Regions from separate parts of the Rahnella contaminans genome, predicted to be linked through region 2. Evidence: predicted binding sites of a transcription regulator. Region 2 holds the regulator's gene; each other region holds the start of a gene.
The links. Region 2 encodes PurR, which represses purine synthesis genes. Its sites were predicted from a motif close to CANGCAAACGTTTGCNTG; they were not measured.

Region 1 (7,636 bases), on a different contig from region 2:
TCCGGCAGTGCGACGCTGGTGCGCAAAATACCGTCCTGATGCAGATTGTGCGTCAGCGGATAAAAAACGGTTTTCCCGTCGTGACCACGCGCACCTACCAGCGACACTTCACCGGAGAAATTGATGCCCTGCTCAACGATGCATTCGCCGTAGCAATCTTGTGGCAATGTATTTTCTTCGCCGGAACGCAAGCGCCACTGACCACGACCGTCATAACCGCCGACGCGACGTTTCACAATCGCCAGTTCGCCAAGCTGTGAAAAAACCTGCGGCCATTGTGCGGCATCTGCCAGCAATTGCCACGGCGCAGTCGCCAGACCGAGCTGGTCGAGCAACTGTTTCTGCGTCAGGCGATCGGCCAGACGCGGGAAAATATCGCGGTTAACGAACGCATTATGCGTTGCCAGTTCGCGGGTCAGCGCGGTTTCCGGCCAGCGTTCGATTTCTGCGGTAATGACGCTTTGCTGATACGGCACGGCTTCCGGTTCGGCATCAAGTCCGACCGGATAAACGGCAATGCCCAGCGGTTCACCGGCCTGACGCAGCATTCTGCCTAACTGACCGTTTCCGAGTACGCAAACCGGTTTCATGCTTCCTCCCGCGGATCGGGATTATTCAGCACTTCATCCGTTTGTGCGACACGCCACGCGGCCAGATTTTTGGCAATTTCAGTATCATGCAGCGCCAGAATTTGTGCCGCCAGCAACGCGGCGTTAGCGGCACCCGCTTTACCAATTGCCAGCGTACCGACCGGAATACCGCGCGGCATTTGTACGATGGAATACAGGCTGTCGATGCCGCTCAGGGCCGCGCTTTGCACGGGCACGCCGAGCACCGGCACCAGCGTTTTCGCCGCCAGCATGCCCGGTAAATGCGCCGCGCCGCCTGCGCCTGCGATGATCACATCAAAACCATTGGCCGACGCCTGTTCAGCAAAGGTGAACAATTTGTCCGGCGTGCGGTGTGCGGAGACGATATCGACATGGAAAGGAATATTCAGCGTTGTGAGCACTTCGGCGGCGAACTGCATGGTCGCCCAGTCACTTTTAGACCCCATAACGATGGCGATTTTTGCCGGGGTAACGTTGGATGACATGTCTGTATAGCTCCTGTGATTCGGATTTAAAGCGTGTGAGGGCGCAAATGATATCACGCTCACGAAGCAAGGAAAACGGTTGCGTAGCCGGAATACGGTGCATTTTTGATGAGAAGTGCGCGACAGATTTGTATAATCCCAGCCACGATAATATTCGCCATCCCCACTGGAAACTGAACTATGACGCAGGCTTTACTGGCACCGATTTATGATTTTCTTCACTGTGAAACACCTGCGTTATGGGTGGATGTGGCGCTGGAAAATCAGACGGTCATGCTGATTGACCACGCTAACTGTGAAAAGAAAGCGGCGGCCACGGCGATGAGCCTGATGACCAAATATCTTGAGCGTACCGAGTTGCTGTTTTGCGCGGCACGTCTGGCGCGCGAAGAGCTTCATCACTTTGAGCAGGTGGTGGAAATCATGCAGAAACGCAATATTACTTATACCCAGCTTTCACCGTCGCGCTACGCCAGTGGCATGATTAAACATACCCGCCATCATGATGACCTGAATATTCTGGTGGACCGTCTGATTATTGGTGCGTACATCGAAGCGCGTTCCTGCGAGCGATTTGCCAAGATTGCTCCGCATCTCGATGAAACCCTGTCACGCTTTTATACGTCGCTGTTGCGCTCAGAATCACGCCATTTTGCCGATTATCTGGCGCTGGCCGAACAGTATGCGGGAACCGATATCAGTGAACGGGTGGAGGAGTTTGGCAGGATTGAAGCGGAACTGATCTTAACGCCAGATGAACAATTCCGCTTCCACAGTGGAGTCCCAGTCTGCGGGCTTAAAACGGGAAGCTGATCAGTTCCACATTACCGGCGGTGACTTTCACCATCGAGCCTTCTTCGTGCCATGCGCCGAGTACTACGCGGTGGCCGGTTTTATTTTCTAAAGGCACATCATGAATAGCCGGGCGGTGCGTGTGCCCGTGGATCATCCACTCGACGCCTGCCGCCTGCATTTCACTGATCACCGCCTGCGGATTCACGTCCATAATTTCCAGCGATTTTCCCTGATTAGACGCTTTGCTGTTGGCGCGCATTTTTGCGGCAATCGCCAGTCGCCATTTCAGAGGCAGCATCAGGAAAAATTTCTGGATAAACGGGTTATGAACTTTTTTGCGGAAATTCTGGTAGGCAACGTCATCGGTACACAGCGTGTCGCCGTGCAGGATGAGCACGCGGCGGCCATAAAGCTCGAGAACTTTTTTCTCTGGCAGCAGCGTCATCAGGCTTTCACGCGCAAAACGTCTGCCGAGCAGAAAATCGCGGTTACCGTGGATGAAAAAGCAGGGCACGCCTTGCTGGCGGAGCTGGTTTAACGCCGCAGCGATTTCTGCGTGTAACGGTTCCGGGTCATCGTCACCAATCCAGGCTTCGAATAAATCCCCGAGAATGTACAGCGCATCAGCCTGCGGCGCATCTTCGCGAAGAAAACGCAGAAAACCGGCAGTGATTGCCGGTTCCTGTGCGCAAAGATGGATATCTGCGATAAAAAACGTGGTCATCCCGACGCTAATTATTCGCTGATGGTGACGCTTTTGATCACAACATCTTCTTTTGGAACGTCCTGGTGCATACCGCTGCGGCCTGTTTTCACGGCTTTGATTGCGTCAACCACGTCCTGACCTTCAACCACTTCTGCAAATACGCAGTAGCCCCAACCCTGCGCGTTTTTGCCGCTGTGGTTAAGGAAATCGTTGTCAGTAACGTTGATGAAGAACTGTGCGGTGGCAGAATGCGGATCGTTAGTACGCGCCATCGCCAGCGTGCCTTTGGTGTTTTTCAGGCCGTTATCCGCTTCGTTATCGATAGGTGCGTCGGTGTTTTTCTGGTTCATGCCTGGCTCAAAACCGCCGCCCTGGATCATGAAACCGTTAATCACACGATGGAAAATTGTGTTGTCGTAGAAGCCTTTACGGCAATAGTTCAGGAAGTTTTCAACCGTGGCTGGCGCTTTGTCAGCGAAAGTTTTAATGACGATATCGCCGTGGTTGGTGTGGAAAGTGACCATAATTATCATCCTGCTAATGTTGATGTGTGCTCTGTGTCAGAGCGGCTACTATAGCCTTTTCTTATACCATAACTCAAAAGTTGCCGTCAGCAGCGCCTTTGTGACCACTAAAGCCCGTCCGGCGGCCTTATGCCGTTTCGGTGAAATCATTTTCGTTATATTATGGCCGTTAGTGTCGCTTAACTGCGCCAACGTCATTTTCTACGCCCAACACACGGAATAGCCTGATGCTGAAGATTTTTAATACCCTGAGTCGCCAAAAAGAGGAATTCAAGCCAATTCATGCCGGTAAAGTCGGGATGTACGTGTGTGGGATCACTGTTTACGACCTGTGTCATATCGGCCATGGCCGCACCTTTGTGTCTTTCGATGTGGTATCGCGTTACCTGCGTTACCTCGGTTATGACCTGAAATATGTGCGTAACATCACCGATATCGACGACAAAATCATTAAACGTGCCGCTGAAAATGGCGAAACTTTTATGGCATTGACCGACCGTATGATCGCCGAAATGCACGCGGATTTTGCTGCCCTGAATATTCTGCCGCCGGATTCTGAGCCGCGCGCGACCGGACACATTCATGAAATCATCGATATCGTGCAGAAGCTGATCGACCGCGATCACGCTTATGTCGCCTCCAATGGCGACGTGATGTTCTGGGTGGAAAGTGATCCGGATTACGGTGTGTTATCCCGTCAGGATTTGGATCAGTTGCAGGCTGGCGCACGCGTCGAAGTTGAAGCTAACGTGAAGCGTAATCCGATGGATTTCGTGCTGTGGAAAATGTCCAAACCGGGCGAACCGAGCTGGACCTCTCCGTGGGGCGAGGGCCGTCCGGGCTGGCACATCGAATGTTCTGCGATGAACTGCAAGCAGCTGGGCGCACATTTTGATATTCACGGTGGCGGCTCAGACCTGATGTTCCCGCACCACGAAAACGAAATTGCGCAGTCAAGCTGCGCACACGACGGCCCGTATGTGAACACCTGGATGCACTCCGGCATGGTCATGATTGACCGCGAAAAGATGTCCAAATCGCTGGATAACTTCTTTACCGTGCGCGATGTGCTGAAATATTACGATGCGGAAAGTGTGCGTTACTTCCTGATGTCCGGCCACTATCGTAGTCAGCTGAACTACAGCGAAGAGAACCTGAAACTTGCGCGTACCTCGATGGAACGTCTGTACACCTCGCTGCGTGGTACTGACGCCAGCGCAACGCCTGCCGGTGGCGACGCGTTTGTGGCGCGTTTTCGTGCGGCAATGGACGACGATTTTAATACGCCGGAAGCCTATTCCGTGCTGTTCGATATGGCGCGCGACATTAACCGTCTGAAAACGGAAGATATGGCGGCGGCAAACGGTCTGGCAGCAGAACTGCGTCAGCTGGCGGGCGTGCTCGGCTTGCTGGAGCAGGATCCGGAGCAGTTCCTGAAATCCGGTGCGCAGGCAGATAATGACGATGAAGTCGCTGAAATCGAAGCGTTAATCAAACAGCGTAACGATGCCCGCGCCAGCAAAGACTGGGGCATGGCGGATAAGGCGCGCGACCGCCTGAATGAAATGGGTATCGTGCTGGAAGATGGGGCAAACGGAACCACCTGGCGCCGTAAATAATCTCCTTCAGACTCCATTTTTTTGGAGATGCAAGATCTCAACAGCCTCCTTTCTGGAGGCTTTTTTATAAGGACTGTCCTGTGACTCAAATGCTTCTGACGTATCAGCCTCCGTATGACTGGCAGTGGATGACCGCGTTTCTTGGCGCACGTGCCTTGCAGGGCATCGAGCAGCAGGACGGCGAATTTTTTCAGCGCACACTGGCGGTGATGCACAACGGCGTGCGGCTGAGCGGCTGGTTGCGGTTGCGTCCTTTGCCGGACCTTAACAGTGTCGAACTGGAGGTTTCGCCGTCGCTGGCTCCGGTTGCAGAAAATGTAGCGCAGCAGGTGCGGCGGTTACTGGATCTGGATGCGCAGCCATTACTGATCGCTGAAGGTTTAGGTCCGCTGGCCGAAAACGCCGTGGGACTCCGTCTGCCGGGCTGTATAAATCGTTTTGAGCTGACGGTGAGGGCGATACTGGGTCAACTGGTCAGTGTGAAAATGGCGGCAACGCTGGCGACGCGGCTGACGGAAAAATGGGGCGAACCGCTGAGCACGCCTTTTGCGGCGCTGACGCACCTGTTTCCGTCTCCGGCGGCAATCGCGAAATTAACGGTCGATGATTTACGCGGTATCGGTGTGCAGGCCAAACGCGCGGCGTGCCTGATTAATATTGCACAATCGGTGGAAGAAGGGCGGTTGCCGCTCGATGACATTACCGATGTGCAGGAAGGTGTCAGACAGTTGCTGGCGATGCCGGGCATTGGCAGCTGGACGGCGAGTTATGTGGCGATGCGCGCGTGGTCTGCGCCGGATGTTTTTCTGGGCGGCGATTATCTGATTAAGCAGCGCTTTCCCGGAATGACGCCGGGGAAAATCGCCCGTTACGCCGAGGTCTGGAAGCCGTGGCGCACTTACGCCACGCTGCATTTATGGTTCAACAATGACTGGCAGCCTGATTTGCCCTGATTATTCCGTTCCGTTCTGAGGCGGCGACACGGATTGCGGGGCGTGGGCGGTTGCGGTTTTCTGGTCGGCTTCGTATTTGAAAACCTGTCCGCGGCCGTTACGTTTGGCGGTATAACAGGCCATATCGGCCTGCGCCATAAATTCACTCCCGCTGATGTGCGGATTACAAATTTGCGTCAGCCCTGCGCTGGCGCCGATGCGGTACATTTTCTCTTCCCACATAAAGTGGTACGCGTTGATCTTATCCACCAGTTGCTGAACCATGCCGAGCCCTTGTTCCATCGGACAATCAAACAGAATCAGCGCAAATTCATCACCACCCAGACGCGCGAGACGATCGCTGTTGCGGATATGTTCCTGCATCAGCGTGCTCAGCTGACGCAACAACTCATCGCCCGCTGCGTGGCCCGCACTGTCATTGATCGCTTTGAAACGGTCGAGATCGATAAACGCCAGCGTGTGAACCTGATGACGCGTCGCCGTCAGGTTTAGCGCTTTTTTCAGGCTCGATTCAAAACTGCCGCGGTTAGACAGGCCGGTCAGCAAATCGTGGGACGCGCTGTAGCTGAGTTTGCGCATCAGCTCGCGGGATTTACTGACGTCCTGAAGTACCAGCACGATACCGATCGGCTCATCTTTCAGCGTGCGCAGCGGCGAAACGGCCAGCTGGACATCAAACAAACCGGTGTCGTGGCCGTGCAGCACGAGGGAACGTTCCACGGAAGAGTGCAGGTTTTCGTTGATATCAAATTGCAGCAGGTTGTCGATAAGCGGCCCGTCAGGCCCTTTGCTGATCAACACGATCCGGTTTACCGGCTGCCCCTGCGCCTGCTGCTCTGACCAGCCGGTCATTTTCTCCGCCACCGGATTCATGAACGTAATATTCATATTCCGGTCGGTGGAAATCACGGCTTCATTGATCGAATTCAGGGTGATGTGCAGCAGCTCTTTTTCTTCATGCAGCGCTTCAGACAGCCGTTTGTTGGTCATTTCCGTGTGTTTGAGTTCGTTAATATCCTCAATCTGAGAAATGAAATACAGCGGGTTGTGGTGTTCATCACGCACCAGCGAAACCGCCAGCAAAGCCCAGACGAGTTCACCATTGCGGCATAAATAGCGTTTTTCCATGGTGTAGCTCTGGATTTCATCATCGAGCAACTGCTTGAACAACGTGAGATCTTTGCCTAAGTCTTCCTGATAGGTTATTTCCTGAAACGACAGCGTAGTCAGATACTCCGCTTCATAACCCAAAAGGTTGCACAGCGCCTTGTTGACCTGGAGCAGTTTTCCCTGCGGAGAAACCAGAGTCATTCCGATGGCCGAATATTCCATGGCGTTACGAAAGCGGTTTTCGCTCTGGGTAATGTGCGATTTCTCCATGCGCAAGGAATGCATGGCCATGGCCATCGCATTAGCTGGCATCAGGATCAGCAGCAGCGGCAGGAAAATTAACCCCTGCGGGATTTGCATCACTGTATGGGGCTGAACGTTGATAATCCCGCTGGTGTGCAGCAGGGCAATCATCAGCGTCATCGAAAGGAAAATAATAAAGGCTTCAATACGCGGCAGGCGGATGGCGCACCACAGCAGCGGAATGGTGATAAACGCGAAGGTGTAAGGCAGCCATTTCAGTGCGAGAAAACCGGCGATCAGCGTCAGAATCAGTGTCAGAGCCAGCTCAAAAAAACGCTGAGAAGTGAGATTTTTGCTGAAATAACCGCGCTGATAAATCAGCCCCAGCGGCGTGAGTGCCAGGATCGCCACGGCCTCAGACATAAACCAGGTTGCAAAACGGTTTTGCAATTCGCCTGGTGAATGAATGTGCAGGATGAACAGCATCATGATCACCGAACTGACCAGCGGGCAGAAAACCACGGCAATCAGCAAAAACTTCACCCAGGAACCGAGACCGGAAAGCGGATCCCGCTGTGGCAACATCCGGC
Region 2 (7,636 bases):
CACTTGCGCGATGCGGCCCCGGTCAAACGGGGTGAATTAGAATCCGGCGATCTGGTTTTCTTCCGGATTAATAACCGCGGCGCCGCAGACCATGTCGGTGTTTACGTAGGAAACGGGAAGTTTATCCAGTCACCGCGCACCGGCGAAGACATTAAGATCACCTCACTGGGTGACGATTACTGGCAAGATCATTATGTAGGCGCACGACGGGTAATGACCCCTAAGACGATCCGATAATAAACAATTCGTTAAGTCTGAAGTTTCGCTAATCAGCCATTGAATAGCATTTAACGAAGAGTTTCTGCAGGGAAGAGTATCGGCGGAATGGGTGACTGCGTAAAATTGAAAAGGGCGATTCCTGTTATAGGTAATCGCCCTTTTTATTGCGGCTTTCGCGCAAATCAGTTCATCACTGCGGTGAAACTGAAAGCAATAATCACGAGCAAAGCGCAGACCGTAGTGATCAAAGAAAATTTCAGGTTGCTGTCCATTAAACCCCCTTACGGATCAAATTGTGGCGTTCGTATAGCCACACTGAATGTGTGCCAACGCATTTTCTCATAATTCGCATTGAAAATCTTGTGCTGAATGACACCAGGTTCATGACAATTTTACTTCCACTTTCCTGCATTATAAGTGAAAATTGTCGGTTACCACGCCTGTGTGCCGGTCGATTTCACCCGAGAGCATTTCACGCCTCACTCTGAAGAATCCACCCAACGATTTCACTGCCCTTTTCGAAGTCAGCAGTTAAATCCACGCAAGCAAACGATTAACATAATGCTAACGTGCTGAAACACGTGAGCACAGGAGTCATTTTTTACATGGCAACGATTAAAGATGTCGCAAAGCGCGCTGGCGTTTCCACCACAACCGTGTCGCACGTCATCAATAAAACCCGTTTCGTCGCCGAAGAAACCCGAGCCGCGGTTCTCCTTGCAATCAAAGAGTTGCACTATTCTCCCAGCGCTGTGGCACGTAGCCTGAAGGTCAATAACACCAAAACAATCGGTCTGCTGGCAACGTCCAGTGAAGCGCCCTACTTCGCCGAAGTGATTGAGGCCGTGGAGAACAGCTGTTTCTCAAAAGGCTATACGCTGATTTTGTGTAACTCACACAATAATCTGGAGAAGCAACAGGCCTACCTGCAAATGCTGGCGCAAAAACGCGTCGACGGTTTACTTGTGATGTGCGCGGAGTATCCGGACGAATTGCTGAATATGCTTGAAGAATACCGCTCTATCCCGATGGTTGTGATGGACTGGGGCGAAGCGCGTAAGAATTTCACCGACAGCATTATCGATAACGCGTTTGAAGGCGGCTATATGGCCGGACGTTATCTGATTGAACGCGGTCATCGCGATATCGGCGTGATCCCTGGGCAACTGGCGCGAAACACCGGCGGCGGCCGTTTCCAGGGCTTTGTGAAAGCACTGACGGAAGCCAATATTCCTCTTCGTGAAGAATGGGTCGTTCAGGGCGACTTTGAGCCGGAATCGGGCTATCAGGCCATGCACAAAATTCTGATGCAGAAAAACCGCCCGACGGCTGTATTCTGTGGCGGTGACGTGATGGCGATGGGGGCAATCTGTGCCGCCGATGAACTGGGCCTGCGCGTACCGCAGGATATTTCCGTGATTGGCTATGATAACGTGCGTAACGCGCGCTATTTCTCACCGGCACTGACGACAGTTCATCAGCCAAAAGAACGTCTGGGCGAAATGGCCTTTACCATGCTGCTGGACAGAATTATCAGCAAACGCGAAGAGTCGCAGACCATTGAAGTGCATCCCAAACTGGTTGAGCGCCGTTCCGTGGCCGACGGCCCGTACCGCGATTACCGCCGTTAACTTTCAATAAACGCCTGTGCCACAGGCGTTTTTTTGTCAGTCGCGCAACCATTCCCGGTTCATCGTTTCCGTGTCTCCCATGTATTCCAGCAGCCACGCCAGCGAAGGCGACGGATTGCTCTGATCCCACGTCAGGCAGCACGGGCTGTCCGGAAAGGTATTTTCCAGCGACAGTACCTGTAATTTTTGCTGTTCAATCAAGGGTGTCACGCGGTGAACCGGCATCATGCCAACACATAAACCTTCGTTCAGACATTCCAATGCACACGTCCAGTCGGGAACCACCAGCCGCCGCTGGTTATCCAGCGTCCAGGTATCGCGTTTCGGCAATGTACGCGATGTATCTTCCAGGCAAAGCGCCGGATAAGGCCGTAACTGATCGTCACTCAGTATTCCCTGCGTCTGGGCCAGCGGATGTTGCGCGCTGACCACACAATGCCAGTCCATAAAACCCATATCGCGGAAATTGAACCGTCCACCGACGGGGATCGCCCGCGTCGCGCCGATGGCGACATCCGCCCGCCCGTCGACCAGCGCGTCCCAGACACCGTTAAAGACTTCCGAATGAATGATGAGTTCGGTATCAGGGAAATGGCGATAGAAATCCAGCACCAGCCGCCGTGTCCGCGCAGGTTTAACGATACGGTCAACGGCAACCCGTAATTCTCCGCGCCAGCCATTGGCGACCTGCTGACACTGGCGGCGGGTCGCTATCATTTTTTTTGTCAGAACCCGCGCTTCGTCGACAAAAACTTTACCGGCAGGAGTCAGAATAACGTCGCGATGTCTGCGTTCAAACAACGGAACGGCCAGCCATTGTTCAAGCTGGCGAACGGTGTAGCTGATGGCAGAAGGAACCCGGTGCAAGTCCTGCGCGGCAGCGCTAAAACTGCCTGTTCGGGCGACGGCATCGACCACTTCAAGAGCATATTCTGACCACATCGTTTAGCCTTCAATATTTTTGATAGCAGATTGCAAATATTAGCGTTTCACAAGCCTGTTATCAAAGCGTTAAACTCCGCATCCGATACGATTTCCGCGTCAAATCATCTGCAATAAATAAATTAAAGAGACAATAATGAAACCCTCACTTGGATTTATGCTCTATCTTGCCGGGCTGAGCATGCTTGGCTTTTTAGCGACCGATATGTACCTTCCGGCCTTCAGCGCGATGCAAAGCAGCCTGATGACCAGCCCGGGCATGATCAGCGCCAGCCTGAGTATTTTCCTTGGCGGCTTTGCCATCGGTCAGCTGTTATGGGGGCCGTTGTCCGACAAGATTGGCCGCAAGCCGGTATTGCTGATCGGCTTAGCGCTCTTTGTCGTCGGTTGTCTGGGCGTGCTGTGGGTTGAGAATGTCCGCGCCCTGCTGGCGCTGCGTTTCCTGCAAGCTGTCGGCGTCTGTGCCGCCGCCGTCACCTGGCAGGCGCTGGTGGTAGATCGCTTTTCTGCCGATGTTGCTAAAAAAACCTTTGCCAGCATCATGCCACTGGTTGCGCTTTCCCCTGCTCTGGCACCTTTGCTGGGCGCCTGGGTTCTCAACCATTTTGACTGGGAAGCGATTTTCGTTCTGCTGACCGCCGTAGCCGTTATCTTGCTTATCACCACGTCCACACTGCGCGAAAATGCGCCAGAGGTTCATGCTCCTGCTGATAAAACCGGTTTCGCGAAACTTCTCGCTTCCCGGGTTTACAGCGGTAACGTGATGATTTATGCCGCCTGCTCTGCCGGCTTTTTCGCGTGGCTGACCGGTTCCCCGTTTATTCTCAGCGACATGGGGTATTCGCCGGGTGTGATTGGCCTGAGCTATGTTCCACAGACCATTGCTTTCCTTCTTGGCGGTTTTGGGTGTCGTGTGCTGATCAGCAAAACGGATGGGAATAAGATCCTGCCGTGGCTGCTGACAGGTTATGGCGTCAGTGTGGCGGGTTTGTTCGGCGTGGCTATATTTACTGATGCGAGTTTGGTGAGTCTGTTAATTCCGTTCTGCCTGATGGCTTTGGTGAATGGCGCGATTTATCCCATTGTCGTCGCAAATGCATTAATGCCATTTCCTGCTAATACAGGTAAGGCCGCGGCGTTGCAAAATACACTGCAGTTGGGTCTATGTTTCCTCGCGAGTTTGCTGGTTTCCGCATTTATTGTGCAACCACTCATGGCGACAGTCACCACGATGCTGTCTACACTACTGTTGGTAGTTTTAGGCCGCTGGCTGTCACTGCGTCAGGAAGAAGTGCAATCCGGTGAACAGGAACCGGTGCAGAAACAGCAGGCACGGAATGCAAACTAATAGTGATAATGACTTTAAGTAACAATCACTTAATGGACATTTACATTCGTAGTGATTAACTATTGAGAATGCCAGCCAGCGAGCCTATACTCAACTGAACCCAGTAAAATAGCATTTTTACAATACTTTTATTACATAGTTAGCGTCGGCGCGAGGTTCGCGTCACACTATTTATTCTGGTTCGTTTTTCAAGGATGATTTTCCTGCCCACATTTTGTGTGCAGGCGTTCTTCTAATTTCCTCTGTTGGTGTCGAATATCGGACGTGGCGCAAGTCGTCTGTTCTCATAAAGACCTGCAAAAATAGCCTTTGCTTTTCCCGGCAGGTTAATAAGTCAGAAGAGAAAGTGATGGAGAAGCTATGAGTTCATCGTGTATAGAAGACCAAAGCATTCAGGACAATCAGTGGTATCGGATAGTCAGTGAAATGCTGGCTACGGCAGACATCCAGGTTAACGGTAATCGCCCTTTCGACCTTAAAGTAAAAAACACTGACTTCTTCAAGCGTGTTTTACAGGAAGGTTCTTTGGGTCTGGGTGAAAGTTATATGGATGGTTGGTGGGAATGCGAGCGCCTTGATATATTTTTCCAGCGCGTTCTCCGTGCCGGTTTGGAAAATAAACTCCCCCACCATTTTAAAGACACACTACGTATCGCAGCAGCACGCCTCACCAATCTGCAGTCCCGTAAACGGGCGTGGATCGTCGGGAAAGAACATTACGATTTGGGTAATGATTTATTTACCCTGATGCTCGACCCGTATATGCAATATTCCTGCGGCTACTGGAAAGATGCCACGACGCTTGAAGAAGCGCAGGAAGCTAAACTCAAAATGATCTGCGATAAACTGCAACTGAAACCGGGCCAGCGTTTGCTCGATATCGGCTGCGGCTGGGGTGGATTATCTGAGTTTGCAGCCCGCAATTATGGCGTCAGCGTGGTTGGCGTTACGATTTCTGCCGAGCAACAAAAGCTGGCCCAGAAACGCTGCGAAGGCCTGGACGTCACCATTTTGCTACAGGATTACCGCGATCTTAACGATCAGTTCGACCGTGTTGTTTCCGTCGGTATGTTCGAGCATGTGGGCCCCAAAAATTATGAGACCTACTTTAATGTCGCCCGACGTAACATCAAACCTGACGGCATTTTCCTGCTGCACACCATCGGTTCTAACAAAACAGATCTGAGTGTCGATCCGTGGATAGATAAATATATCTTTCCAAATGGCTGCCTGCCGTCTGTCCAGCAAATTGCTCGAAACAGCGAATCATTATTTGTGATGGAAGACTGGCACAATATCGGCGCAGATTATGATCGTACTCTGATGGCCTGGAATGAACGTTTCCAGAAACACTGGCCTGAACTGGCAGAGCGTTACGGCGACCGCTTTCACCGGATGTTCACCTATTATCTGAATGCCTGTGCTGGTGCTTTCAGAGCCCGTGATATTCAGCTCTGGCAAGTTGTGTTCAGCCCTGAAGGTGTGGATGGTGGGATGCGCGTGCCGCGCTAATTCGCAGAATTCTTTTACCACGCTTTAAAAGCAAAAAACCGGACGTTCATGTCCGGTTTTCTTTTTGGTTTTTCTTTTTGGTTCCTGTTAACGCACGTGCTGAAAATGATTATTCAGCCTTTTCGTTCATCGCCTGCGCAGTGGCGATTGCGGCTTCGCGGCTGGCCAGCACACGTTCAACCGTATCGACGATGGCCTGCGTTTGCGGATCAATTTCAATATTAATTTTATCCCCGAGACGCTTAGTGCCCAGCGTGGTTCTTTGCAGCGTTTCAGGAATTAAATGCACACAAAAACGGGTGCGGGTCACCTCCCCGATGGTCAGGCTGATACCATCAATCCCGATATATCCTTTATGTAAAACATATTTCATTAAATCTTCATGCGGCATGCGGAACCAGATTTGACGGTTATTTTCTGACGTCAGAATCTTCGCCACTTCGGCAGTACAAATAATATGTCCGGACATTAAATGCCCGCCAATTTCGTCATTAAAACGCGCAGCGCGCTCCAGATTGACCTGATCGCCAACATTCAGATCGCCGAGATTGGTCAGACGCAGGGTTTCTTTCATTAGATCGAAACTGACTAAATTCCCCTTCACTTCTGTGACAGTCAGACAACAACCGTTGTGCGCGACAGAAGCCCCCAACTGGAGGTTATCAAGCATATCCTCAGGCAGGCGCACTACATGGGTACGGAAATTCGGTTTTTCGTCAATGGACACGACCGTTCCGGTTCCCTGAACTATTCCGGTAAACATAGCCTATTCCTCAATGTTTAAATCTGCTGTATTAAGACGACGCTAAGGTCAGTTTGCCGCAGAATTAAATGAAAGCCAAATCTCTGCGGACAAAAATAGTCTGGTATTGACGGATTTCATTATTTAACCGGTCATTAACAGCATTGTTTGCTTAAAAATATTGAAGATGTACAATCTTCTGGCTATTTTCCGCTCTTAAATGCCGTCACGCGTGGCGTTTTTTATTCAATATAATCAACAAAAAAGGTGTATCAGTGCAGAAGTACCTTGCAGAGGCGCGGGTATTGTTGGCGCTTGCGATCCCGGTCATCCTTGCGCAGGTCGCTCAGACCGCCATGGGCGTTGTCGATACCATTATGGCCGGTTCAGTCAGTGCCACCGATATGGCTGCGGTTGCCGTCGGCACCTCCATCTGGCTGCCCGCGATTCTATTCGGCCATGGTTTATTACTTTCACTGACGCCCACGGTTGCTCATCTGAACGGCGCCGGTCGCCGCGAAAAAATCGGCCATCAGATCCAGCAGGGATTCTGGCTGGCTTCCGGCGTTTCCGTGCTGATCATCATCGTCTTGTCCCAATGTGATCATCTCATCGGCCTGATGCACAACATCGATCCTGAACTGAGAGAAAAAGCTGTCGGATATTTGCACGCCATCATGTGGGGTGCGCCGGGCTATTTATTCTTTCAGGTATTGCGCGATCAGTGCGAAGGCTTGTCAAAAACGAAACCCGGTATGGTCTTCGGGTTTATCGGGCTGCTGGTGAATATTCCCGTTAACTACATTTTCATCTACGGGAAATTTGGCGCGCCGGCCCTCGGCGGCGTGGGTTGTGGTGTGGCAACCGGCACGGTTTACTGGGTCATGTTCTTCATGATGCGATTTTACGTGCGCCGCAATTATACGATGCGCGATATCGTTGCCCCTTCCCGCTTTGCAAAACCTGACTGGCCGACGCTGCGCCGTCTGATTCAGCTCGGGATGCCAATTGCGCTGGCGCTGTTCTTTGAAGTGACGCTGTTTGCGATTGTCGCTCTGCTGGTTTCACCGCTAGGCATCGTGGCCGTCGCCAGCCATCAGATCGCACTTAATGTTGGCTCACTGATGTTTGTGATCCCCCTTTCGCTGGGCGTTGCTGCGACGATCCGCGTCGGCTCGCGGCTCGGTGAGTCTTCGGTAGAAGGCGCCAAAGTGGCGGCTTACACCAGTATTCTGACCGGCA
Region 3 (7,636 bases), on a different contig from region 2:
ACTGGGCGCTGATTCCTTTACTGATTCTGGCGACGCTGGCAACCATTATCGCGTCCCAGGCCGTTATCTCCGGTGTGTTCTCCCTGACCCGTCAGGCTGTGCGTCTGGGCTATTTGCCGCCGATGCGCATTATCCACACCTCAGAAATGGAAGCGGGTCAGATTTACATCCCAGCGATTAACTGGCTGCTGTATTTCGCGGTGGTTATCGTGATCGCCAGCTTCGAGCATTCGAGCAATCTGGCGGCGGCGTACGGTATCGCCGTGACCGGTACGATGGTGCTGACCAGTATTCTTTCCTGCACGGTGGCGCTCAAAAACTGGCACTGGAAACCGTTTCTGGTTGGGATTTTGTTGATCGGTCTGCTGTTTATGGATATCCCGCTGTTTGCCGCGAACGCCACGAAACTGTTCTCCGGCGGCTGGTTGCCGCTGACGCTCGGCCTGTGCATGTTTATCGTCATGACCACCTGGAAAAGCGAGCGCTTCCGCCTTATGCGCCGCATGAACGAACACGGCAATTCTCTGGAAGCGATGATCGCGTCCCTGGAAAAATCCCCGCCGGTTCGTGTTCCTGGCACGGCGGTATATATGTCGCGCGCCATCAACGTCATTCCGTTTGCCTTGCTGCATAACCTCAAACACAACAAAGTGTTGCATGAGCGCGTAGTATTGCTGACGTTACGCACCGAAGATGCGCCTTATGTGCATAACGTCCGGCGCGTCACCATTGAGCAGCTTTCGCCGACGTTCTGGCGCGTGGTGGCGAGTTATGGATTTAAAGAAACGCCGAATGTGGAAGAAGTCTTCCACCGCTGTGGTCTGGAAGGATTGCCGTGCCGGATGATGGAAACGTCGTTCTTTATGTCGCACGAATCGCTGATCCTGACCAAGCGCCCGTGGTATCTCTACTTCCGTGGCAAACTCTTTATGGCGCTTAGCCGTAACGCATTGCGTGCACCGGATCAGTTTGAAATTCCGCCGAACCGCGTGATCGAACTCGGTACACAGGTAGAAATTTAACGCTTTTTTCTGCCGCTCACAGGGTGCCTTCGGGTGCCCTGTTTTATTTCTTCACCCCCCTTTAATAATCACCAAACTCAAATTTCTGCGTGGTTTCTGAATCATTCAGCGAAACGTTTCGACGCTGATCACAATTCCATCACATCTTCGTTGCCTTGCCCGCTGAGTCTCATAAACTCATCCGTGAGCGAAACGTTTCGCTGTAGGAGTACACAATGAAGAAGTCACCGCTGTTAAATGCCGAAATCTCAAATGTTATTGCCCGGTTAGGTCACACCGATCAGCTGGTTATTGGCGATGCCGGACTTCCGGTGCCAGCAGCTTGCCAACGCATCGATCTGGCGCTAACTCAGGGAGTGCCCACCTTTTTACAAGTCTTCGAGGTAGTGACACACGAGATGCAGGTTGAGCGGGCTATCCTCGCAGAGGAAATCCTCACTAAAAATCCTCAACTCCATGAAGCGTTACTCGCCCGATTGACACAACTCGAACAACACCAGGGAAACACCATTGCTTTGGATTACGTCAGTCATGAGGCATTCAAAGCGCAAAGCGAAAAAAGTCGTGCTGTGATCCGCAGCGGGGAATGTTCGCCCTACGCGAACGTTATTCTGTGTGCCGGCGTAACCTTCTGAGGCCTTTATGCAACCTTTGCTGCAACTGACAGGCATTGATAAAGCCTTTCCCGGCGTGAAAGCACTCTCCGGCGCGGCGCTCAGCGTCTATCCGGGACGTGTGATGGCGCTGGTGGGAGAAAACGGCGCGGGCAAGTCCACCATGATGAAAGTGCTGACCGGCATCTACCAGAAAGATGCCGGCTCAGTACATTTTCTCGGTAAGGAAGCGGCGTTTAATGGCCCGAAAGCTTCTCAGGAAGCCGGAATTGGCATCATCCATCAGGAATTGAACCTGATCCCACAGCTGACCATCGCTGAAAACATCTTTCTGGGCCGGGAGTTTGTGAACGGTTTTGGCCGCATTAACTGGAAAAAGATGTATGCCGAAGCCGATAAACTGCTGGCACGCCTGAACTTGCGCTACAAAAGCAATCGTCTGGTGGGCGAATTATCAATTGGCGACCAGCAGATGGTCGAAATTGCCAAGGTGCTGAGCTTTGAGTCCAAAGTCATCATCATGGATGAACCGACGGATGCCCTGACCGACACCGAAACTGCCTCTTTATTTAGCGTGATCCGCGAGCTGAAAGCTGCGGGTTGTGGCGTGGTGTATATCTCTCACCGTATGAAAGAAATCTTCGAAATCTGTGATGACGTGACCGTATTCCGTGACGGTCAGTTTATCGCAGAGCGTCCGGTCAGTTCGCTGGAAGAAGACTCGCTGATTGAAATGATGGTCGGTCGCCGCCTCGAAGAACAGTACCCGCGTATTAATCATCAGCGCGGTGCGCTGCGTCTGCAGGTACGTGATGTCAGCGGGCCGGGTGTGGATAACGTCAGTTTTGATCTGCACAGCGGTGAAATTCTCGGGATTTCCGGTTTGATGGGCGCAGGCCGTACCGAACTGATGAAAATTCTCTACGGCGCGTTGCCACGTAAAAGTGGCTATGTGTCGCTTGATGGGCGCGAAGTCGTCACCCATTCACCGCAGGACGGGCTGGCGAACGGCATCGTTTATATCTCTGAAGACCGTAAGCGTGATGGTTTAGTGCTGGGCATGTCTGTGAAAGAAAATATGTCGCTGACCGCTTTGCGTTATTTCAGCCACGGCGGCGGACGACTCAAACATGCGGAAGAACAGCAAGCCGTCGGCGACTTTATCCGCCTCTTCAATATTAAAACGCCATCAATGATGCAGACCATTGGCCTGCTTTCCGGGGGTAATCAGCAAAAAGTGGCGATTGCCCGCGGATTAATGACACGGCCAAAAGTCCTGATCCTGGACGAACCGACGCGCGGCGTTGACGTGGGTGCCAAAAAAGAGATTTACCAGCTTATAAACCAGTTCAAGCGCGAAGGGCTGAGCATCATTTTGATTTCCTCAGAAATGCCGGAAGTGATCGGCATGAGTGACCGGATTTTGGTGATGCATGAAGGTCATTTAAGCGGTGAATTCCCGATAGAACAGGCTACGCAAGAAGTGTTGATGGCAGCCGCTGTCGGCAAGCAATACGGCGTGACGCAGGAGTAATCAGATATGAGTTCTCAGACATTGCCAGCCAAAAAGCGCTGGATCAGTAAAGAGTGGTTGTTGGAGCAAAAGTCTCTGATTGCACTGCTGGTGTTGATTGCCGTGGTTTCTTCCATGAGCCCGAATTTCTTCACGCTCAATAACCTGTTTAACATCCTTCAGCAGACGTCGGTTAACGCCATTATGGCGGTCGGTATGACGCTGGTGATCCTCACTTCCGGCATTGATTTATCCGTCGGATCTCTGCTGGCGCTGACCGGCGCGGTGGCGGCTTCAATTGTCGGGCTGGAAGTGAATGCTTTAGTTGCAGTGGCGGGCGCGCTGGCGCTGGGTGCAGGTGTCGGCGCTGTCACGGGTTTGATTGTCGCTAAAGGCAAGGTGCAGGCGTTTATCGCCACGCTGGTCATGATGTTACTGCTGCGCGGTATCACGATGGTTTATACCAACGGCAGCCCGATCAGCACCGGTTTTAACGATGTGGCAGACGTATTCGGCTGGTTTGGTATCGGACGTCCGCTGGGCATTCCGACGCCGGTCTGGCTGATGGCCGTCGTGTTTATTGCCGCCTGGTACATGCTCCATCACACACGCTTGGGGCGTTATATCTACGCGCTGGGCGGTAATGAATCCGCGACGCGTCTGTCAGGTATCAGCGTCGATAAAGTCAAAATTATCGTCTACTCCCTGTGCGGATTGCTGGCGGCTCTGGCCAGTATCATCGAAGTGGCGCGTCTGTCTTCTGCGCAGCCTAACGCAGGTACCGGTTACGAGCTGGATGCCATTGCCGCTGTGGTATTAGGGGGAACCAGCCTCTCTGGCGGGAAAGGACGTATTGTAGGCACCCTGATCGGTGCTTTGATCCTTGGCTTCCTGAATAACGGTTTGAACTTATTAGGTGTTTCTTCCTACTACCAGATGATCGTAAAAGCAGTCGTCATTCTGCTGGCGGTTCTGGTGGATAACAAAAGCAACAAATAAACTCTCCTACAGGACTTATGACCATGAATATGAAAAAACTGGCTGTCTGGGTTTCCGCCGCAGCGATCACCGCTTCTTTCAGTGCTAACGTTCTGGCGAAAGATACCATTGCGCTGGTCGTTTCTACTCTGAACAACCCGTTCTTCGTTTCTATGAAAGACGGCGCGCAAAAAGAAGCCGATAAACTGGGCTACAACCTGGTAGTGCTTGATTCTCAGAACAACCCGGCAAAAGAACTGGCGAACGTGCAAGACCTGACCGTTCGCGGCACCAAGCTGATGCTGATCAACCCGACGGATTCTGACGCGGTAGGTAACGCCGTAGCGATGGCCAACCAGGCTAAAATCCCGGTGATCACCCTTGACCGTCAGGCGACCAAGGGCGTTGTCGCCAGCCACGTGGCTTCTGATAACGCCTTTGGCGGCCAGATGGCCGGTGATTACATTGCTAAGAAACTGGGCGATAACGCGAAAGTTATCGAACTGGAAGGGATTGCCGGGACGTCTGTTGCCCGCGAACGTGGTAAAGGTTTCGCTCAGGCCGCTGAAAAACATCACTTCCAGCTCCTGGCCAGCCAGCCTGCTGACTTCGACCGCACCAAAGGTCTGAACGTTATGCAAAACCTGCTGACTGCGCATCAGGACGTGCAGGCGGTCTTTGCTCAGAATGATGAAATGGCACTCGGCGCATTGCGTGCCCTGCAGACTGCCGGTAAAACTGACGTGCTGGTTGTCGGTTTCGACGGCACAGAAGACGGCATCAAAGCGGTCAACGGCGGCAAAATGGGCGCTACTGTGGCACAGCGTCCTGAACAAATCGGCGTAATCGGCGTCCAAACCGCAGACAAAGTGCTGAAAGGCGAAAAAGTTCCGGCGGTTATCCCTGTGGATTTGAAACTGGTTGCTCAGCCGTAATATTGACGCTGTATCTGCGCGCCTCCTTACGGGGGCGCTATTTAACTCAGGGAGCAATACGTGAAGACAGGCAAACTGGTGGTTCTCGGCAGTATCAATGCCGACCATATTTTGAATATCAACCATTTCCCGCAACCGGGTGAAACCGTAATCGGTAAGCAATACACCGTGGCTTTCGGCGGCAAAGGTGCAAACCAGGCGGTCGCCGCCGGTCGCAGTGGCGCTGATATTTCATTTATTGCCTGTGTCGGTGATGACGATATCGGCGAGCGTGTTCGCAAGCAGCTGGCGAGTGACCACATTAATACGCAACCTATCGAAGCTATCAAAGAGACAACCACCGGCGTAGCGCTGATTTTTGTGAATGCGGAAGGTGAGAATGTCATTGGTATCGATGCGGGGGCAAACAAAGCCGTCACGCCTGACTATCTTGAGCGTTACAAACAAAACGTAATCGGCGCTTCAGCCTTGCTGATGCAGCTGGAATCTCCCCTGGAAACGGTTATTGCAGCGGCGAAGCTGGCTAAAGACAATGACACGCAGGTTATCCTTAATCCGGCACCGGCCTGTAAACTGCCTGATGAATTGCTGGCGCGGGTGGATATGATCACCCCAAACGAAACCGAAGCCGAAAAGCTGACGGGGATTAAAGTCGAAAATAACGATGACGCCACACGCGCCGCCCGCGTACTGCATGATAAAGGTATCGCGACGGTCATTATTACGATGGGAAGTAAAGGTGTTTGGCTTAGCCAGAACGGTGAAGGCAAGCAGGTTGCCGGGTTCCGCGTGAAAGCTGTGGATACCATCGCCGCAGGCGATACCTTTAACGGCGCGCTGGTAACAGCATTGCTGGAAGGTAAACCGATGGACAGCGCCGTGCGTTTTGCTCATGCCGCTGCGGCGATAGCCGTAACACGTCCTGGCGCGCAGCCCTCGGTTCCGTGGCGTAAAGAAATCGACGATTTTCTTGCACAACAGGAGGCCTGATTGGCCACCATGAAAGATGTCGCCCGCCTTGCGGGCGTTTCAACCTCTACAGTCTCTCATGTCATCAATAAAAATCGCTTTGTCAGCGAATCCATTGCCGACAAAGTGAATGCCGCTGTTGAACAACTAAACTATGCCCCTTCCGCGTTAGCCCGAAGCCTTAAACTCAATCAAACCCGCACCATCGGAATGTTGCTGACCGCCAGCAGTAACCCGTTTTATTCCGAAGTTGTTCGTGGCGTTGAACGCAGTTGCTATGAACGCGGCTATAGTCTGATCCTCTGTAACACCGACGGGGACGCAGAACGCATGAACCGCAGCCTGGAAACGCTTTTGCAAAAGCGCGTCGACGGGTTACTGATCATGTGTACTGAAAACCACCGGCCTTCGAAAGAAGCTATCAGCCGTTATCCGTCATTACCCATTGTGATGATGGACTGGTCGCCTTTCGATGGTGCCATCGACATCATTCAGGATAACGCGCTGCTGGGTGGAGAAATGGCGACGGACTATTTAATCCGTCATGGATATAGCCGCATTGCCTGCATCACCGGCCCGCTGGACAAAACGACGGCGCAGGAACGGCTGAACGGATATCGTCAGGCCATGAAAAAAGCCGGGCTGGAGATCCCGCCGGGTTATGAAGTCAGCAGTGACTTTGAATTTGGCGGCGGTCTGGTGGCGATGGAGCAGTTGCTTATGTTGCCCGAACCGCCTCATGCCGTTTTTGCCAGCAATGATGCGATGGCCGTGGGCATCTATCAGGCACTTTATCAGCGCGGATTACGCGTGCCCGATGAAGTCGCTGTCGTAGGATACGATGACATTCAGTTGGCGCAATATCTGATGCCTCCGCTAACCACCATCCATCAGCCCAAAGACTCGCTGGGCGAACTGGCCGTCGATGCATTATTACATCGTCTGCAAGAGCCTGAATCAGAGCCTCAGGTTTTAGTGCTGACGCCGGAACTGGTTGTACGCCAGTCCGTGGGATCACTCATCAGCAAGTAACAGACGGTGGCATTCCTGTAATGCGGCTTTCGCATTGCCTGCAAGGATTGCGTCCGTCAGGCGCTGATGATGTTCCAGCCTGATAACTTCATTCTCCGTGATGGCCCGGAAATAACTCTGGTAGACAGAACTGAACAAATTCGAAAATGAAGTCAGGAAAGGGTTTTTTCCTGCTTCATAGATTAGCTGGTGGAACTGTGTATCGACGGTTATCCAGCGTTCCCGGTCAAAACGCTTATGCAGCTGGCGCATCTCTGACATATATAGAGAGAGCTGATGCTTTTGCTCCTGTGTGGCTGAGATGGCCGCAAGAGCACAAGCCTGTGGCTCCAGCGCCCGGCGCAAAACAATAAAATGCGCCATCACTTCATCAAAGTTCTCACGCGTCATCCACCAGGTCAGTAATTCCTGATCGAGGAAATTCCAGCTGGACTGTGGCATCACCCGCGTACCAATACGTGGCCGCGGTAATAGCATCCCTTTTGCAGTTAACGTTTTGACCGCTTCACGCACCGCTGTCCGGCTGACGCCAAAAATCTCACCCAGCTCGTTTTCACCAGGAAGGATAGAACT
Region 4 (7,636 bases), on a different contig from region 2:
AAAAAGACTTCCCTCAACGAGGGTTTTATTTTTTTCACTGGAGACCAGTGTAATGAACGCATCCGGATAGCGTTGTCTTACCGCACGAATGGCTGGCGTATTGAACATTAAATCGCCCAGCGCCGTGGTCGAGTAAATAGCAATACTTTTAAAATTCTCTTCTGCCGAGAATGACTTCCGGCTTTTCAGAGTGGGCTTAATCTTTACATAGCAATGTAAGAAAAGATTAATCCAAAATATTTTCATCCTTTTCTGCGACATCTTAGTTCATCTTCCATTGATAATATTCTGCCAGAGTCATCCCCTGTGCCCGTTCGCTTATCCAGCTAAACAGCTTTTCCAAATCGTCGTAGAGTCTTTCAATGTCTTGTTCGTTTTTGAACGTCGGGCTTCCGCCGGGCATGAACTCTGAAGAGTGCAGCATGAACTCGATATAGTCAGAACCCTGCATAAGAGTCTGCTCAGCAACCTTTTTCATATTCTCAACATTGCCACCGGATGGGCGCAACCAGAGCGTAGAAGGCGACCGGGTTTTTCCGCGAAGTTTATCGTAGCCGCTCTTAATATGATTGAGCATTCCCGAGTGCTTAAGCTGAATACTCATCGGGACTTCAAGAAGCGGAGAATTGCCCGCTTTTGCAATATCATTGAGGTCAATGAAATAAGCCTCTTTCGGAAAACGGCTGTAATCCGTTCCGCCTGCCCCTTCAGGGTTACCCGGTGAAGATGACCAGTTCACATGCGGCGTCACCGAACAATCAACCAGATATCCCTGCTCAACCAGCAGCGACGCATAAAACTCATTAAACGCCCAACGACCCGCGCGATGGCTGAGCATTTTTGTCTGGAAATTTTCTTCCAGCAGTTTCGTCATAAATGCCACTTTAGCCTTGATTTGGTCTTCCGGGAATTCGATCAGGTAAGGCTTGTGTCGCCAGTCATCATCGGTCAGCGCGACAAGCGGAGGGCTATTCCAGGCATGTAAATGCATGCCAACTTCACCTTGTCCCCGCCGGATCACATCACTGGCAAACTCCACATAAGCAGCATCCTGCGCCATTTCATAATTCGTCAGATAAACCGGCTTAAAGGCGTACTTTTCGCAAAGGCTCTGGAATCGCGGCAGAAAGCGGGTGTTCTCAGTGGAAATGCGCTCATGATTTTGCCAAAGATTGTCACCCTCGGTATCTATGGTGATGATAAATGCGGGTTTTTTCATTGAACTGGCCTAATTTTATCTTATTAATCAAACATACAGGATGACGGTTACGCGGGCATGCCAATGCAAACATACCGCTATGACAACAATTTATTGGATTGTTTCTATTTTTTGGGATTTTCACCCTCAACGCAAGAACCGTGTTGGGTGTAGCCTGAGGCTTCAGTGTACTTTAGAATCGTGCTTTGATTCCTAAACAGTGATGAATTATGACGACTGCTCAAGCACAAAATCCGGATTCCTCTATCAGGCGTATCCTTATCATCAAACTACGTCATCACGGCGATATGTTGCTGACGACCCCGGTCGTCAATACATTGAAGGCGCGTTATCCTGACGCTGAAATTGATATGCTGATATACCAGGAAACCCGGGATATGCTGGCGGCCAATCCTTCCATTCATCACTTGCATTGCATTGACCGCACCTGGAAAAAACTCGGCGTGTGGTCCCATATGGCTCATGAAATTCGTTTAATGAAACAGGTCATGTCCCGCCATTATGATCTGACGCTCAACTTAAGCGATCAGTGGCGAAGTGCCATTGCAACCCGACTTACGGGCGCGTCTGTCCGCCTGGGTTTCGATTTTCCAAAACGTCAGGGCGCATTTTGGCGTTTTTGCCACACCCAACTGGTCAGTACGAAAAACCATCATGCACTTCATACCGTTGAACAAAACCTCTCCCTGCTGGCCCCCCTTCAGCTTCCCTTGATAAGACCGGAAGCCACGATGAGTTATGCTCAGGAAGACGGTGAAAAGGTACAGCATTTATTACAGCAGAATCAGGTTTCTGGCCGTTATATTGTGGTGCAGCCTACCTCTCGATGGTTCTTCAAATGCTGGTCAGAAGAAAAGATGGCCGCCATGCTTACGCAATTGCACGCTGAAGGCTATCCACTGATAGTCACTTCCGGGCCGGACAAACACGAGCTCGCCATGGTCGATCGTATCCTGAAACTTTGTCCTCAGATCAATCTGATTTCTCTGGCCGGCAAATTAACGTTACCCCAGCTTGCCGCCTTGATTGATGGTGCCGCACTATTTATCGGCGTGGATTCTGTCCCGATGCATATGGCGGCGGCTTTGAAAACTCCTCTCGTCGCTCTGTTTGGCCCGTCAAAACTGGTTTTCTGGCGCCCATGGGAAGCCACAGGTGAAGTGATTTGGGCCGGTGATTTCGGGCCACTTCCTGATCCGGACAATATCGATACCAACACGTCCGAACGTTATCTGAATGCCATTCCCGTAGACGTCGTGACTGATGCGGCCAGGAGATTATTAGCATGAAAGCATTCCGGCTTGCTTTAGTTCGCCAGAAATACCGCCCTGACGGAGGCGCCGAACGGTTTGTTTCCCGGGCGCTGGAAGCACTTGAAAACCAAAATATCGAGCTTAATGTCATCACCCGCGAATGGCAGGGTGACATTAACCCCGATTGGAATGTGCATTTGTGCAACCCGTGGAAATTCGGTCGTGTAAGCAGGGAGCGCGGTTTTGCCAACGCGGCCCGGCAAATCTGGCAAAAAGAGAAATTCGATTTGGTGCAAAGCCACGAACGAATACCTGGCTGCGATTTATACCGGGCCGGTGATGGCGTTCATGTCAGATGGCTGGAAGAGCGTTCGCGATTGTTGCCTCAGTACAAAGCAAAAAGACTTTTCACCGACAGGTTTCACCGTTACGTCATGCAAGCCGAAAAGGATATGTATGCCGCGCCAGAGTTGAAAGCGGTTATCTGTAATGCCGAAATGGTTAAAAAGGAAATCATTGAGCGGTTTTCTGTGCCCGCAGAAAAAATTCACGTCATTTATAATTCTGTAAATAACCAACATTTCATACCGGCGACCGCCCCGCTGCGCGCTCAGCTTCGCCAGCAATATGGTGTGCCGGCGAATGCGACTTGCATGATCTACGTTGGCTCGGGCTTTGAGCGTAAAGGCCTGGACGCGGCAATTAAAGCCATTTCAGGAACGTCGCGACATCTTCTGGTTGTCGGCAAAGATAAAAATGAGCCACGGTATCGCGAATTAGCGGCTGCAAGCGGCTGCAAAGATCGGGTGCATTTCTTTGGCGTTCAGCAAAATACGCTGCAGTTCTATCAAATGGCTGACGGGTTGCTACTCCCTACTCTATACGATCCGTTCCCCAACGTGATTCTCGAAGCCATGGCCTGTGGCCTGCCCGTGATCACTACCCCAACCTGTGGTGGAGCCGAGTTTATAGAAAATGGGAGAAACGGATTCGTTTGTGATGCGCTGGATATCAATGACCTGCAGCAAGCGATTATGGCTCTGCCGTCGAATGTGGTAGATTCTCGCGAGTCTCTAAACTCACGGGAAACGGTCATGAACAATACGCCTCAGCACCTTTCAGAGCAGCTTCTTAACCTCTATAAAGAGCTTCTGAACCGATGATAAATATTCTGATTGTTATCGATGGTTTGCCAGGCGGCGGTGCCGAAAAGGTTGTTCTGACATTAGCCGAAGGCTTTCTGCGCGCCGGACACCGTGTTTCGCTATTTTCATTAAGAGACATTTGTGAGTATCCGCTGCCAGACGGTCTGACTTACCGGGTGATAAAAGATAAATGCCGTGCGCCGTGGCGTAAAATCACTGAGCTTACACGCCGTGCCCGGTTGCTTGATCAGGCCGTACAATCCAGCGACGAATTTGATTTGGTATTATCAAACCTGCACAAAACCGATCGTATCGTTTCCCGCAGCAAATACCTCCCCCGCCATAAAGTCTGGTTCTGTTTACACGGGATGTTCTCAACGTCTTATCTGGGACACCGGACCGGCCTGAGCCGCTGGCTGAAGAAACTCAAGATAAAAAAGGTCTATCAGGACCGGAATATCGTGACTGTTTCACAGGCCGTCGCGGATGATTTAGCCCATTTCGAACTCCGTCCCTCTCAGCTTAAGGTGATCTACAACCCGTTCGATATTGATGCAATCAGACTGGCTGCCGCACAGGAATGTGAGCTTCCTCCGGGATCGTACCTGATCCATGTGGGGCGTTTTCATGAGAATAAGCGTCACGACCGGCTGATTCAGGCTTATGCAGAAAGCCGCATCGAACTCCCTCTGGTTCTGCTGGGCCAGGGTTCAGAAGCGAAAACTGAAAAGCTGAAAACATTAGCTCAGGATCTCGGCGTAGAAGACAGGGTTCTGTTTCCCGGATTCAGGCCTAACCCTTATCCTTTCATTCGAAATGCAGCAATGCTGGTACTGAGTTCGGACAGCGAAGGGTTTGGGAATGTATTGGTTGAAGCCCTGCTTCTGGGCACCCCGGTCGTCAGCACACATTGTCCGGGCGGCCCTGCTGAAATCCTGCAAGGTGAACTTGCCCGCGGGCTGGCTCAGTTGAACAGCCATAATTTAGCGCAAGTGATGGTGGATATTTACCAGAATCCCCCGGAAATCAATCAGGAAACATTATCGGGCTTTGGCATTGCACCTATTTGCGAACAATATTGCTCGCTGGCAAAAAATGCTGAGAGCTAAATAAGAATTCATTCTGAGCACCCGCTGCTCTACGTTTATTCCAGGATAATTATGCTGCAGACCCCTTCACTGAGTATTATCGTTGCCGTTTATAACGGGGAGCAATTTCTCTCCCAATTTTTCGACAATATCATCCAGCAGGCATTAACCGATTTTGAGATGATTATTGTTAACGACGGTTCAACGGATAAAAGTGCAGAAATTATTGAATCCTATCGGACATCTTTTGAGGCGTACAAGGTATTCACGATTGAAAACCAGGGCGTTTCTATCGCACGTAATCACGGTTTGTCACAAGCCACCGGCCAGTATCTGGCATTTCCGGACATCGATGACAATATTCATCCCGGAATGTACCAGAAACTGCTGGAGATGGCTGAAAAGAACTCGCTGGATGTGGCAACCTGTAATGGACGCTATGTCTATGAAAATAGCGAAAAAAACAAAATAATCTTCCCACCAGAACGCTTATCTTCGACAGGCGTTATTTCGGGTGACGTCTGGCTGAAACAGGCGCTCAACTCCCGCAAGTTTCTGCATGTGACCTGGCTGAACATCTACAATCATGATTTTATTAAACGTCATCACTTTTCTTTCGAGCCAGGACTCAGACATCAGGATATTCCGTGGACGACTGAGATTCTGCTGGCGGCAGAACGTGTTCAATATACCAGCGATATTTTCTACGATTATTTAATCCATTCGAATTCGGTTTCACATAGAACAGACGGTGACGCAACTGAAGTCCGCTCTGCACATCATTACATGAAGATTCTTCGTATGCTGGATGATATTAATCATCGGTATCAGGAAAAAGTCGCTAAAATTCCAGCGTGTAAATGGCAAATAGCAAAAGAAGGTCTGGGCATTCTTCATACCGTCGACAAAATAAAAGACCCGGCATTGAAGAAAAAGCTGGTTGAGGAAATTTTCCAGCAAGGTGTCTGGAACCTGATGTGGCGAAACGCCAATACTTTCCGCCTCCGCTGGCGGCTGGGGCGTCGGTATTTCAAATTGCGAAAATTAATCAGTGGATAGATCCCGTAACGGTCGGTAACCGCATCTTGATGCGTGAGCCGCCCAGCCTCTGGCGTTAAAAGTATTAGCTTTGATTTGGCTAAAAACTTAGAATTCCAACCCTACTCGAGACTTCACGGATATTATGTTGCAAACGCTGTATACAGTTCTTCTATACCTCATCCAGCCTCTTATCTGGATCCGTTTGCTGGTACGTGGCCGGAAGTCACCGGCATACCGTAAACGCTGGGCTGAACGTTATGGCTTCTGCAAAGGAAAGGTGGTTTCTGGCGGCATCATGCTGCATTCCGTCTCAGTGGGCGAAACTCTGGCGGCAATTCCTTTAGTCCGCGCCCTGCGCCATCGTTATCCTTCATTGCCCATTACAGTCACCACGATGACTCCCACGGGCTCCGAGCGTGTTCAGTCCGCTTTCGGTGCTGGTGTTCATCACGTTTATCTACCTTATGACCTGCCTGGATCGCTGAACCGTTTTCTCAATGAAGTGAACCCCAAGTTGGTTATCATTATGGAAACCGAGCTGTGGCCAAACCTCATCAGCGCCCTGCATCGCCGTAAAATTCCCTTAGTGATTGCTAATGCACGCCTTTCTGAGCGTTCGGCTAAAGGCTACCAAAAGCTGGGCAAATTTATCCGCACTGTTTTACAACGCATCACGCTGATTGCCGCGCAAAATCAGGAAGATGGCGATCGTTTCCTTTCACTGGGATTAAAACGTAATCAGCTCGCGGTTACCGGCAGCCTGAAATTTGATATTTCCGTGACGCCGGAGCTGGCCGCTAAAGCCATCGCGCTGCGCAGTCAGTGGGCATCACGCCGCCAGGTGTGGATTGCGACCAGTACGCATGAAGGGGAAGAAACCCTGCTGTTGGAAGCGCATAAAGAATTGCTGAAAGCTCATCCGACGCTGCTGCTGATCCTTGTGCCGCGCCATCCGGAACGTTTCCCCGTTGCCTGTGAACTGACACGCAAAGCGGGTCTGACCTTCACACAACGCAGTACGGGGGAAGTGCCTTCGTCGGGAACGCAGGTCGTGATCGGCGATACGATGGGTGAGTTAATGCTGCTGTACGGAATTGCCGATCTGGCATTTGTTGGTGGCAGTCTGGTCGAACGCGGAGGTCATAATCCTCTGGAAGCCGCAGCACACGCCATTCCTGTCCTGATGGGTCCGCATACGTTTAACTTCAAAGATATCTGCGCCAAGCTCACGCAGGACGATGGGTTGATCACCGTGACAGATACACCGTCGCTGGTCAAAGAAATCTCCACGTTGCTGACAGATGAAGATTATCGTCTGTATTACGGGCGTCACGCGGTAGAAGTTTTGCATCAAAATCAGGGAGCGCTACAACGCCTGCTGCATTTACTGGAGCCTTATCTGCCCGTGCGGGGTCATTAATGGCCGATAAAAAACGTTTATCCGTCGTGCTGATTGCACGCAATGAAGCAGATCTGCTGCCCGAATGCCTTGAGTCTGTGGCCTGGGCAGATGAAATCATCCTGCTTGATTCAGGCAGTGAAGATGCCACGCCGGACGTTGCCCGTCAGTTTGGCGCCAAAGTTTTCACCAACGAGCAATGGCCGGGTTTTGGTAAGCAGCGCCAGTTAGCGCAAAGCTATGCGACTGGCGATTATATTTTGATGATCGATGCGGACGAACGGGTTTCCCCGGAACTGCGTCAGTCGGTGGAAAACGTTCTGAATAATTCTCAGGAAAACACGGTTTACAGTTTTGGCCGCAGTAATTTATTCCTCGGAAAATTTATGCGCCACAGCGGCTGGTATCCCGATCGTGTCAACCGCTTATATCCTTCAGCCTTCCGCTATAACGACGATTTAGTTCACGAATCGCTGAACACGGGCAATGCC

Region 1: the regulator PurR is predicted to act here: its motif matches at 1,165-1,182, upstream of purE (5-(carboxyamino)imidazole ribonucleotide mutase).
Region 3: the regulator PurR is predicted to act here: its motif matches at 1,208-1,225, upstream of rbsD (D-ribose pyranase).
Region 4: the regulator PurR is predicted to act here: its motif matches at 1,256-1,273, upstream of rfaQ (putative lipopolysaccharide heptosyltransferase III).

What each region holds. Positions count from the first base shown of each region.
Region 1 covers NZ_JAADJS010000002.1:757,707-765,342, forward strand. Annotated here, with positions in the region: gene purK (5-(carboxyamino)imidazole ribonucleotide synthase) at 1-590, opposite strand, end outside; gene purE (5-(carboxyamino)imidazole ribonucleotide mutase) at 587-1,096, opposite strand; gene GW579_RS12615 (MiaE family protein) at 1,277-1,909, shown strand; gene lpxH (UDP-2,3-diacylglucosamine diphosphatase) at 1,893-2,615, opposite strand; gene ppiB (peptidylprolyl isomerase B) at 2,627-3,121, opposite strand; gene cysS (cysteine--tRNA ligase) at 3,349-4,740, shown strand; gene alkA (DNA-3-methyladenine glycosylase 2) at 4,830-5,693, shown strand; gene GW579_RS12640 (PAS domain S-box protein) at 5,694-7,636, opposite strand, start outside.
Region 2 covers NZ_JAADJS010000001.1:85,609-93,244, reverse strand. Annotated here, with positions in the region: gene GW579_RS00420 (C40 family peptidase) at 1-237, shown strand, start outside; gene cydH (cytochrome bd-I oxidase subunit CydH) at 402-491, opposite strand; gene purR (HTH-type transcriptional repressor PurR) at 825-1,850, shown strand; gene punR (DNA-binding transcriptional activator PunR) at 1,887-2,792, opposite strand; gene punC (purine nucleoside transporter PunC) at 2,929-4,140, shown strand; gene cfa (cyclopropane fatty acyl phospholipid synthase) at 4,501-5,652, shown strand; gene GW579_RS00390 (riboflavin synthase subunit alpha) at 5,762-6,415, opposite strand; gene GW579_RS00385 (MATE family efflux transporter) at 6,670-7,636, shown strand, end outside.
Region 3 covers NZ_JAADJS010000004.1:675-8,310, reverse strand. Annotated here, with positions in the region: gene kup (low affinity potassium transporter Kup) at 1-1,022, shown strand, start outside; gene rbsD (D-ribose pyranase) at 1,238-1,657, shown strand; gene rbsA (ribose ABC transporter ATP-binding protein RbsA) at 1,665-3,170, shown strand; gene rbsC (ribose ABC transporter permease) at 3,177-4,148, shown strand; gene rbsB (ribose ABC transporter substrate-binding protein RbsB) at 4,172-5,062, shown strand; gene rbsK (ribokinase) at 5,123-6,052, shown strand; gene rbsR (ribose operon transcriptional repressor RbsR) at 6,053-7,063, shown strand; gene GW579_RS17280 (FadR/GntR family transcriptional regulator) at 7,046-7,636, opposite strand, start outside.
Region 4 covers NZ_JAADJS010000008.1:46,967-54,602, reverse strand. Annotated here, with positions in the region: gene GW579_RS22625 (glycosyltransferase family 9 protein) at 1-261, opposite strand, end outside; gene GW579_RS22620 (polysaccharide deacetylase family protein) at 263-1,219, opposite strand; gene rfaQ (putative lipopolysaccharide heptosyltransferase III) at 1,426-2,508, shown strand; gene GW579_RS22610 (glycosyltransferase family 4 protein) at 2,505-3,635, shown strand; gene GW579_RS22605 (glycosyltransferase) at 3,635-4,726, shown strand; gene GW579_RS22600 (glycosyltransferase) at 4,778-5,764, shown strand; gene waaA (lipid IV(A) 3-deoxy-D-manno-octulosonic acid transferase) at 5,892-7,166, shown strand; gene GW579_RS22590 (glycosyltransferase family 2 protein) at 7,166-7,636, shown strand, end outside.